2 regions of the Gordonia sp. McavH-238-E genome follow, and region 1 is predicted to be linked to the other one. Evidence: predicted binding sites of a transcription regulator. Region 1 holds the regulator's gene; the other holds the start of a gene.

Region 1 (5,738 bases):
GCCGGCCGTCACCGATCTGGTGAAGGAACTGACCGGTGGCCGCGAGCCCAACAAGGGCGTCAATCCGGACGAGGTCGTCGCCGTCGGCGCCGCACTGCAGGCCGGTGTGCTCCGCGGTGAGGTCAAGGACGTGCTGCTGCTCGACGTCACCCCGCTGTCCCTCGGTATCGAGACCAAGGGCGGCGTGATGCACAAGCTGATCGAGCGCAACACCACCATCCCGACCAAGCGGTCGGAGACCTACACGACCGCCGAGGACAACCAGCCGTCGGTGCAGATCCAGGTCTATCAGGGTGAGCGCGAGATCGCGTCGCACAACAAGCTGCTCGGCAGCTTCGAGCTCGGTGGCATCGCCCCCGCGCCGCAGGGTGTCCCGCAGATCGAGGTGACCTTCGACATCGACGCCAACGGCATCGTGCACGTCACCGCCAAGGACAAGGGCACCGGCAAGGAGAACTCGATCCGCATCCAGGACGGTTCCGGCCTGAGCAAGGACGAGATCGACCGCATGATCAAGGACGCGGAAGCTCACGCCGACGAGGACCGCAAGCGCCGCGAGGAGGCCGAGACCCGCAACCAGGCGGAGTCGCTGGTCCACCAGACCGAGAAGTTCCTCAAGGAGAACGAGGACAAGGTCCCGGCGGAGCTGAAGGAGAAGGTCGAAGCGGCCGTCGCCGGAGCGCAGGAAGCGCTCAAGGGCAACGACACCGCAGCGATCAAGTCCGCGATCGAGAAGCTGTCGGAGGAGTCGCAGGCCCTCGGCCAGGCGATCTACGCCAACGCCGCTGCCGAGTCCCCCAACGGTGAGGCCGCCGCGGCCGACAGTGACCCGGACGTCGTCGACGCCGAGGTCGTCGACGACGCGGACTCGAAGGAGAACAAGTGACCGCAGGAGCCCATTCGGCGAATGGGTCCGGCGAGGAGCCGGTGACGGTGACCGACCGTCGTCGCATCGACCCGGAAACGGGTGAGGTGCGCGACGAGCCGGCCGCCGGACCCGGCCCGGCCGACGCCGGACCGGTCGTCGACGAGCAGACCAGTGACGAGCAGCAGGCGGACGGGGCAGCGGGCGAACCGGATGCCCGGGTCGCCGAACTGACCGCCGACCTGCAGCGCGAGCGAGCCCAATTCGCCAACTTCCGGCGGCGTGCCGCCGAGGAGAAGCAGGGTTCGGTCGCCTACGGCAAGCAGATCCTGATCGACAAGCTGCTCCCGATCATCGACGACCTCGACCGTGCCCGCGAGCACGGCGACCTCGACAGCGGTCCGCTGCGCTCGGTCGCCGACAAGCTGACCGGGGTGCTGGCCGCCGAAGGTCTCGTGGCCTTCGGTGCGGCCGGTGACGAGTTCGACCCCGAACTCCACGAAGCCGTGCAGCACGACGGCACCGGGGCGCATCCGGTGATCGGATCGGTGTACCGATGCGGCTACCGCCTGGGCGAGAAGGTGATCCGCACCGCGATGGTGACGGTCACCGATCCTGCCCCTGCGGGCGACGCACCCGGTGCACAATAGAGCGACCGTCGCTCGATCCTGAGTGGGCGAACTCACCACTGATCCCTGAGGTGCGAGGAGCGCAAGCGACGAGCCACGAAGGGCGACGAACCCTTCGTGGCTCGCTTCGCTCGCACCTCAGGGAGCAGATGGTCGGCTCGCACCTCGGGGAGCGGGTGTCCCCAACTGAAAAAACCAACCCAGACAACAGAACTCAAAGGAGGTGACGTCTGGTGGCACCACAACGTGAGTGGTTAGAACACGACTTCTACAAGGACCTGGGCGTTGCTTCTGACGCTTCGGCTGAAGAGATCAAGAAGGCCTATCGCAAGCTCGCGCGCGAGCTGCACCCGGATGCCAACCCGGGTGACACCGCGGCCGAAGAGCGCTTCAAGCGGGTGTCCGAAGCCCACAGCGTGCTCGGCGACGCCGAGAAGCGCAAGGAATACGACGAGACGCGCGCCATGTTCGCCGGCGGACGATTCCGCGGCGGCGGCAACGGCTTCCCGGGCGGTTTCCCCGGCGGCGGAAACACCTACACCACCGGCGGCGGTAACGACTTCGACCTCGGCGACCTGTTCGGCGGGGCGCAGACCGGCGGCGGCGGAGGCGGTTTCGGCGACATCTTCGACGGACTGTTCAACCGCGGCGGCGGAACACAACGTACTTCGACGGCGAGCCGCCCGCGTCGCGGCAAGGATCTCGAGACCGAGACGACGCTCTCGTTCTCCGATGCCGCGCTCGGCACGACCGTCCCACTCAGGGTGACCAGCCCGTCGCCCTGCACCACCTGCCACGGTTCGGGCGCCAAGCCCGGGACGAGTCCGCGGGTGTGCGCGAACTGCAACGGCTCCGGATTCGTGAGCCGCAATCAGGGCGCATTCGGTTTCAGTGAGCCGTGCCAGGACTGCCAGGGCACCGGCTCGCGGATCGACGATCCATGCACCGACTGCGACGGCAGCGGGGTGAAGGTCCGCGCGCGCACCATCAACGTGCGGATCCCCGCCGGCGTCGAGGACGGACAACGCATCCGGCTCGCCGGACAGGGCGAGGCCGGCCGGCGTGGCGCCCCATCGGGCGACCTCTACGTCGTCGTGCACGTGACCCCGCACAAGCAGTTCACCCGCAGCGGCAACGACCTTCGGGTGCAACTGCCGGTACGGATCTCCGAACTCGTTCTCGGAGCGACCGTCTCGGTGCCGACCCTGGAGGGATCGGTCGGGGTGAAGATCCCGCCGAACACCACCGACGGACGCACGCTGCGCGTGCGCGGTCGCGGAGTGCCCAAGCGCTCCGGCGGGGCAGGCGATCTGCTCGTCACCGTGAAGGTCGCGGTCCCGAACAAGCTGGACGAGGCCGCGGTCGAGGCGATGCGCGCCTACGACCAGGCCGAGCGGGCGAGTGGTTTCGATCCGCGGGCGGACTGGGGGCGATGAGCGATGGCCGGCCAGAAGAACTTCGACGCCGACGGCGCGACCTTTCTGATCTCGGTGGCCGCCGAACTCGCCGGTATGCACGCGCAGACCCTGCGCACCTATGACCGACTGGGTCTGGTCACCCCCCAGCGGACGAGTGGCGGCGGACGCCGCTACTCGTCCCGCGACGTCGAACTCCTGCGAGAGATCCAGCGTCTCTCGCAGGAGGAAGGCGTCAACCTCGCCGGTATCAAGCGCATCATCGACCTCAGCAATCAGGTCGAGGCGCTCCAGCACCGCGTCCGCGAACTCACCGACGAGGTGCAGGCGTCGCGGGCCCGGCGTGGTGGCGAACTCGTGCCCGTACCGCGCACCAACGCACTCGTCGTGTGGCAGCCGCGGCGCAAGCGCACCACCGACTGACCGCCCACCGGGCCCGACGTCCTGGTGCCCGGCCGCGGTTTCGGCGCGGGCCCGCAGAGGTGCGTAACGTTGACCGCATGGCTTCTGAACCCGTCACCACCGTCGACGCCGGGCCGCACAAGGTCTCGCGTCGGGTCGTCGTGAACGCCCCGGCCGCCGATGTGTTCGCGCTCGTGTCGAACCCGCACAGGCATCCCGAGCTCGACGGCTCGGGCACGGTGCGCGACACCCCCGTGAGCGGGCCGGAGACGCTGACCCGCGGGGCGCGTTTCAGCGTCGGGATGAAGCAGTACGGCGTGCCGTACAAGATCACCTCCACCGTCACCGACTTCGAACCCGGCCGGGTCGTCGAGTGGCAGCATCCGATGGGTCACCGCTGGCGGTGGGAGCTCGAGTCCACCTCACCGACCACCACCGCCGTGACCGAGACCTTCGACTACTCGACGCTCCGGCTGCCGAAGATCATCGAACTCGTGGGCTACGACAAGAAGAACGGCAAGGGGATCGAGAGCACCCTCCGCGCTCTCGCGGGCCGGTTCGCCTGAATCCGGAACCATCCATGGACTCTTCCGCCGGTCCGCCGCCCGGGCCGGATTCCCCGGATGAACCCGTCGTCGTCCTCGGCGTCGTCGCCGCGCCGGGGCAGGCCATCGGTCTCGCGCGCAAGCTCGTCGATGCCGGCCTGGCCGAACACGTCGAGACGACGTTCCCCGGTGCGCGTTGGCAGATCGACCTCGTCGAGGCCGGTCTCGTACAGCCGCCGGCCGGCGACGCCGAAATCGTCGATGCCACCAGAGACCTTCTGCTCGAACGCGAATGGGATCTCGTCGTCTATCTGACCGACCTTCCGCTGCATGTCGGCAAACGCCCGGTCGTGGCGCATGCCAACGCGGTGCACGGCGTCGCGGTCCTCTCGGTGCCGGCGCTCGGCGCCACCGGAGTGCGGCAGCGGGCCCGCGGCATCATCACCGGACTCGTCGGGCAACTCCTCGGTGCCGACGCCGACGATCTCCGCGGTCACCAGAAGTCGCCGGCGCGGTCGGCGTTGCGCCATCGCGTCCGCCAACTCGGGACCGACGTCGACGAGGCGGGCACCGCGTTCACCGCGCGTGTCCTGACCGGTAACCTGCGTCTGCTCACCGGCATGGTGCGCGCCAACCGCCCGTGGCGGCTGGCACTCGGCCTCAGCCGCGCACTCACCGGGGCGATCGCGGCCGGGGTCTTCGCACTGGTGACCGCCGACATCTGGCTGCTCGCAGACACTTTCGGTGGGATTCGGCTCACCGGCGTGGCGCTCGGCTCGATCATCGCGATCACCGCGACCCTGATCATCGGTGCCGACCTCTGGGAACGCGGCGGCTCCCGACAGACGCGAGAACAGGTGGTGCTGTTCAACATCGTCACCATGATCACAGTGGTTCTGGGTGTGGGCGCGTTCTACGCGGCGCTGTTCGTCCTGTCCGCGATCGGCGCGCTCTGCCTGGTGGTGCCGCAGGTCATCGGTGCGACGCTCGACCACCCGGTCGGCTTCACCGACTATCTGGAGGTCGCGTGGCTCACCTGCTCACTCGCGACCGTCGGCGGCGCCCTGGGCGCGGGCCTGGAAACCGACGAGGCGGTCCGCGACGCGGCCTACACCCAGCATCCCGCCGAGCCGATCTGAGCGGTCCACCTCGCACAGCCGGGTGCACGGCGTCCGCCCCCCAGCCGCTAGGCTTGCGGGTCAGAACGCCACAGCAGGTCGGCGACGGGAGGTGAACCATGTCCGAGGTACCGGGGAACGGTCCGATGCCGGGGTTCGTGGTCCTGGGCATCTCCGTCGTCGACGATCAGATCAGCTCGGTGGTCCGCGATGCCGACGGGCACATCCTGGCGAGCAACCTGGTCGACCTCCCCGATGCGTCGGCCGCCGGTGCCGAAGCCGCGATCGTCGAACTCGTCGACTCCGTGCCCGTCGAGGTCGACCGGATCGGCATCTCGGCGTCCCGCGCCGACGTTCGCGATCATCTGGCTCGCGTCTTCGCGCCGGGCGCGGGCACCGGGCCGTCTTGGTCGGGCAAGGTCGTCGTCACCGGATACGCCGCCGCTCTCGCCGAGATCGCGTGTACCCACTCGACCCGCGGCGGGGTGGTGGCAGTCGTCGATCTTGATCGCAACGCCGCGCCCGCGGCCGGCACCACCCTCGCCACCGTCGACTCCGCGTCCGGCGCCGTCCTCGGCACCGCAGATTTCACGCCGGGCCAGGTTGCCTCGGTGACCGACCCGGAGGCGGCGTCACAGCTCGCGACGGCGGTCACCAGGCTGCCTCGCGGTCGCGACATCACCTCGGTGATCGTGGTCGGCCCCGGTGCTCAGCTCCCCGGGATCGCGCCGGCGTTCGAGTACGCGTCACAGCGGCCGGTGACG
Region 2 (5,738 bases), 220 kb from region 1:
CGGCGAAGATGGTGGCGGCGTCGTCTGCCGTGCTCGTGCTCACGTCGCTTGTCGTCAACGGGTGCGTCCTTCGGTCGAGGGTGATTCTGGATCCGAGTGTCCGATATCGGGGTGTTCCAGTTGGCCGGAATCGCGAACCCGATCGAATGTGGCCGGCCCATCCGGGAGGGGCCAGGCGACGAATGGCCGCCATGAGCACCCCGACCGAATCCGGCGAGGACGCGAATCCGACTCCCCGATGCGACGGCGCCACGACGGCCGACGCTACCGGCGACTACCTACCGATCGCCGATCACGGTGTGATCGGTGACCTGCGGACGGCGGCCGTCGTGGGGGTGGATGGGCGGATCGACTGGTTCTGCTGTCCGCGATTCGACTCGCCGAGCGTCTTCGGCTCGTTGCTCGACGCCGGACGAGGCGGCGCCTGGACGGTGGAACCGGTGGACGGCGACGTCACCACGCGCCAGTTCTATCTGCCCGACTCCAACGTGCTCGTCACCCGCTACCTGAGCGAGGACGGCGTCGCCGAGGTGCAGGACCTGATGCCGATCGCGAGACCACACGACCCCGACCACCGGACGCGGATCATCCGTCGGATCTCCTGTGTCCGGGGTTCCGTCCGATTTCGCGTGACGATCGCACCGCGATTCGACTACGGCCGTGAGGCACACAAGCTGGTCGTCGAGGACGGGCGTCGGGTTCGCTTCGAGACCGACGGCTTGGTGCTGCATCTCGTCTCGACGGTCGATGTCGACACGATGGACGACCGGGATGCGCAGGCCGATTTCACCGTCGAAACCGGCGAGTGCGTCACGTTCGTCCTCGCGCCCGACCCCGTCGACGACGAGCTTCTCGACCACGACAGTTCGCCCGCCGTCGTCGCCGCGACGGTCGCCTTCTGGCAGGACTGGGTGTCGAGGTCGTCGTACACCGGCCGGTGGCGGGAGATGGTGCATCGGTCGGCGCTCACACTCAAACTGCTGACGCACGAACCGTCCGGGGCAGTGGTGTCGGCGGTGACCGCCGCGCTTCCCGAGGAGATCGGTGGCGAACGGAACTGGGACTACCGCTACGTGTGGATCCGCGATGCGGCGTTCACGCTGTATGCCTTGCTCCGGTTGGGTTTCACCGACGAGGCCGGTGCGTTCATGGACTGGCTGACATGCCGCTTCGACGACGGTGCCGACGAGTCGGGAGATCTGGGGCCGCTGCGATTGATGTACACCCTCGACGGGGATCCACCACCGAAGGAGACCGAACTCGACCACTGGGAGGGCTACCGGCAAACCTCCCCGGTGTTGATCGGAAACGCCGCCGCCGATCAACTCCAGCTCGACATCTACGGTGAGCTCATCGACTCGGTGTACCTCTACAACAAATACGGACCGGGGATCTCGTACGGGGCCTGGACCCATCTGTGCACGGTGGCCGGGTGGCTCGTCGACAACTGGGACCGTCCGGACCAGAGCATCTGGGAGGTGCGCAGCAAGCCGCAGGACTATGTCTACTCGCGAGTGATGTCGTGGGTGGCCCTCGAGCGGATGATCCGGATGAGCCGGCAGCGCGGACTACCCGGCGACATCGCCGGCTGGATGAAGGCGCGCGACGACATCTTCGTGCAGATCATGGAGCGCGGCTGGAACGACGAGGTGGGGGCGTTCGTCCAGACCCTCGACTCCGACCGTCTGGATGCGGCGCTGCTGCTGATCCCCGCCGTGAAGTTGCTGTCACCCACCGATGAGCGCTTCGTCCGCACCCTCGAGCGGATCGAGGAAGAACTCGTGAGCGACTCCCTGGTGTTCCGGTACGACACCGACGGCGGGCACGACGGCCTCGACGGGGCCGAGGGGACGTTCTCGCTCTGCTCGTTCTGGTACGTCGAAGCGCTCACCCGGACCGGCCGGCTCGGCGACGCCCGGCTGGCGTTGGAGAAGATGTTCACCCACGCCAATCATCTCGGCCTGTACGCCGAGCAGGTCGGCCTCACCGGCGAACAACTCGGGAACATGCCGCAGGCGTTCACCCACCTCGCCCTCATCAGCGCGGCCATCAATCTCGATCGGCGCCTCGGCGAATAGAGCCGGCGCGCCTCAGATCCAGCCGGACCCGCCGCACAGGTCGTCGGCGGCCGCGGGACCGGTCGATCCGGCCGCATACGGTTGCGGCGCAGGCGGATTGTCCAGCACCGGCGCGGCCACCTCCCACACGTGGGCGAGGCCGTCGGGCCGGGTGAACAGCGACCGGTCACCGCGCAGCACGTCGACGATGAGCCGCGCGTACGGCGACAGGCCGTCGGCCACCTCGTCGAGCTGTTCGGTCATGTGCGCGACGGACAGGTCGGTGCCCGAACCCGGTTCCTTGACGGTGACGGCCAGATCGATGGCACCGTCACCGGCCAGGTCGAAGGTCAGCACGGTGCCGTCCTCCGGGGTATCGGTCAGCGGGCCGTCGCTGGGGGCGCGGAACACGAGACTGAGTCGCTGTGCGCTGTGGTCGAGCATCTTGCCGGTCCGGAGCAGGAACGGGACGCCGTGCCAGCGGTCGGTGTCGACCCACAGGCGGACTGCCGCGAACGTCTCGGTGGTGGAATCGTCCGGAATCCCCTCGGTGTCGCGATACCCCTCGTACTGGCCGTAGACCACTTCGGCGGGGTCGAGCGGACGGAAGGCCGCGATGACCGACTCCCGCGCGTCGAGCAGGTCGTCGGCGCCGAGCGACGCCGGAGGTTCCATGGCGACCTCGGCCGCCACCTGGAACAGGTGCGTGACGATCATGTCCAGGAAGGCCCCGGTGGCGTCATAGAACGCGGCGCGGTCGGCGATGTCGAGGGTCTCCGGGACGTCGATCTGGACCTCGGCCACGTGCTCGCGGTTCCACACCCCGGCGAACAGTCCGTTGGCGAAACGCAGGACGTGCAGGTTCTGGGTGCTCTCCTTCCCGAGGAAGTGGTCGATCCGGTAGATCTGCTTCTCGTCGAGGGATTCGTGCACCGCTTCGTCGAGTGCCCGGAATCCGTCGGGAGACGTCCCGAACGGCTTCTCGTAGACGACCCGCGAACCCTTCGCGAGACCATGCGCGGCAATGGCTTTCGTGTAGTCGACGAAAGTGGTGGGCGGGAGGGCGAGGTAGTGGACCAGCTGAGCGGTGTCCCCGACGGCGTTGCGGGCGGCGTCGATCACCTCCAGCAGACGGCCGGGGTCGTCCGCGGTGAACCCGCCGCCGGCGAACCGGATGGTCTCGGCGAACGACTTCCACTCGTCCGACGAGCCCGACCCGTCCGCACCGAACTCCTCGATCGCATCCTTGACGTGCTGTCGGAACTCGTCGTCAGTGCGGTCGCCCCGCCCGTTGCCGATGAGCTGCCACCCGCGGGGGAGCAGATCGCGGCGGTGGAGTTCGTACAGCGACGGCAGGACCATCCGCTTGGCGAGGTCGCCGGTCGACCCGAAGAGTACGAAGATCACTGCTGAGTCCGCGTCAGAATCGGACGGTGTCGCGTTCTCCGGTGCGGAGCTGTCTGCGGTCATGCATCAATAGTGCCCATCGACGCTGCCGGAGGTCGGATACGCGCGGAGAGCGGACCTGCTCGCCGACGCGGGAAGGAGTGATGCAGATCACATGCCCAGTTAACATGAGCGGAATGGACTCAACTCTGTTGGCGTTGTAGACCGCGTATGGCTCATACTTGAGCCTGTTGGACTAAAGAGAAAGGTGCACGCGAGTGGACAGCTTCACCCCCACCACCAAGACGCAGCAAGCATTGAGCGCTGCTGTGCAGGCGGCGGCCAGCGCTGGAAACCCCGACGTGCGACCGGCCCACATCCTGGTGGCACTGCTCGATCAGTCCGACGGCATCGCGTCGCCACTGCTGAAGGCAGTGGGCGTGGACCCGTCGAGCGTTCAGGCGCAGGCCCAGGCATTGGTCGATCGCATGCCGACGGTGTCCGGCGCCAGCTCGACGCCTCAACTATCCCGTGAATCGATCGCGGCCATCACCGCAGCCCAGCAGCTGGCTGGTGAACTCGACGACGAGTACGTCTCGACCGAGCACGTCGTCGTCGGTCTGGCGACCGGTGACTCCGATGTCGCCAAATTGCTGCACAACCTCGGTGCGACTCCGCAGGCTCTGCGCGAGGCATTCGTCGCCGTGCGCGGCAGTGCGCGGGTCACCTCCGAGGATCCCGAATCGACCTACCAGGCTCTCGAGAAGTACTCGACCGATCTGACCGCGGCCGCCCGCGAGGGCAAGCTCGACCCGGTCATCGGCCGCGACACCGAGATCCGGCGCGTCGTACAGGTGCTCAGCCGACGGACCAAGAACAACCCGGTCCTCATCGGTGAGCCCGGTGTCGGCAAGACCGCCATCGTCGAAGGCCTCGCCCAGCGCATCGTCGCCGGCGACGTGCCGGAGTCGTTGCGCAACAAGACCGTCATCTCCCTCGACATGGGATCGATGGTCGCCGGCGCGAAGTACCGAGGCGAGTTCGAGGAGCGCCTGAAGGCCGTGCTCGACGAGATCAAGGGGTCGGCCGGACAGGTCATCACCTTCATCGACGAGCTGCATACGATCGTGGGTGCCGGTGCGACAGGCGATTCCGCGATGGACGCCGGCAACATGATCAAGCCGATGCTCGCCCGCGGTGAGCTGCGCCTGGTCGGTGCCACGACCCTCGAGGAGTACCGCAAGTACATCGAGAAGGACGCCGCACTCGAGCGTCGATTCCAGCAGGTGTACGTCGGTGAGCCGTCGGTCGAAGATGCCATCGGCATCCTCCGCGGCCTCAAGGACCGGTACGAGGTGCACCACGGTGTGCGCATCACCGACTCCGCACTGGTCGCTGCCGCAACGCTGTCCGACCGGTACATCACCTCGCGCTTCCTGCCCGACAAGGCCATCGACCTCGTCGACGAGGCCGCGTCGCGGTTGCGGATGGAGATCGACTCGCGCCCCGTCGAGATCGACGAGGTCGAGCGGATCGTCCGCCGTCTCGAGGTCGAGGAGGTCGCCTTGGAGAAGGAAACCGACGCGGCGTCGAAGGAGCGGCTCGAGAAGCTGCGCGCCGAGCTGGCCGACCAGAAGGAGAAGCTCAACGAGCTCTCCGCCCGGTGGCAGTCGGAGAAGACCGCGATCGACGCGGTCCGCGACCTCAAGGAGGAGCTGGAACGGCTTCGCGGCGAGGCGGATCGGGCCGAGCGCGACGGTGACCTCGGACGGGCTGCCGAGCTGCGGTACGGCACGATCCCCGGACTGGAGAAGGAACTCGAGGCCGCGATCGAGAAGACCGGCACCGATCCGTCGCAGGACGTGATGTTGCAGGAGGAGGTCGGACCCGACGATGTGGCCCAGGTCGTGTCGGCGTGGACCGGAATCCCGGCCGGACGCATGCTCGAGGGCGAGACCGCCAAGCTGCTGCGCATGGAAGAGGAACTGGGACACCGGGTCATCGGCCAGAAGGACGCGGTGCAGGCGGTGTCCGACGCGGTGCGTCGTGCCCGCGCAGGCGTCGCCGACCCGAACCGGCCGCTCGGTTCCTTCATGTTCCTCGGCCCCACCGGTGTCGGCAAGACCGAGCTCGCCAAGGCGCTCGCCGAGTTCCTGTTCGACGACGAGCGGGCGATGGTCCGCATCGACATGAGTGAGTACGGCGAGAAGCACAGCGTCGCACGGCTCGTCGGTGCCCCGCCCGGTTACGTCGGGTACGAGGCCGGCGGCCAGCTGACCGAGGCGGTGCGGCGTC

What was found. The regulator HspR, encoded in region 1, represses chaperone genes until heat shock. The targets are predictions, from matches to a motif close to ANNTGAGTNNNNNNNACTCANNT.
Region 2: the regulator HspR is predicted to act here: its motif matches at 3,630-3,652, upstream of clpB (ATP-dependent chaperone ClpB).

Annotation. Positions count from the first base shown of each region.
Region 1 covers NZ_JAKRFE010000006.1:76,336-82,073, forward strand. Annotated here, with positions in the region: gene dnaK (molecular chaperone DnaK) at 1-886, shown strand, start outside; gene grpE (nucleotide exchange factor GrpE) at 883-1,515, shown strand; gene dnaJ (molecular chaperone DnaJ) at 1,728-2,930, shown strand; gene MHN80_RS10205 (heat shock protein transcriptional repressor HspR) at 2,934-3,332, shown strand; gene MHN80_RS10210 (SRPBCC family protein) at 3,410-3,877, shown strand; gene MHN80_RS10215 (hypothetical protein) at 3,892-4,995, shown strand; gene MHN80_RS10220 (hypothetical protein) at 5,094-5,738, shown strand, end outside.
Region 2 covers NZ_JAKRFE010000006.1:291,809-297,546, forward strand. Annotated here, with positions in the region: gene MHN80_RS11165 (cytochrome P450) at 1-43, opposite strand, end outside; gene MHN80_RS11170 (glycoside hydrolase family 15 protein) at 183-2,078, shown strand; gene MHN80_RS11175 (glucose-6-phosphate dehydrogenase (NADP(+))) at 2,091-3,527, opposite strand; gene clpB (ATP-dependent chaperone ClpB) at 3,722-5,738, shown strand, end outside.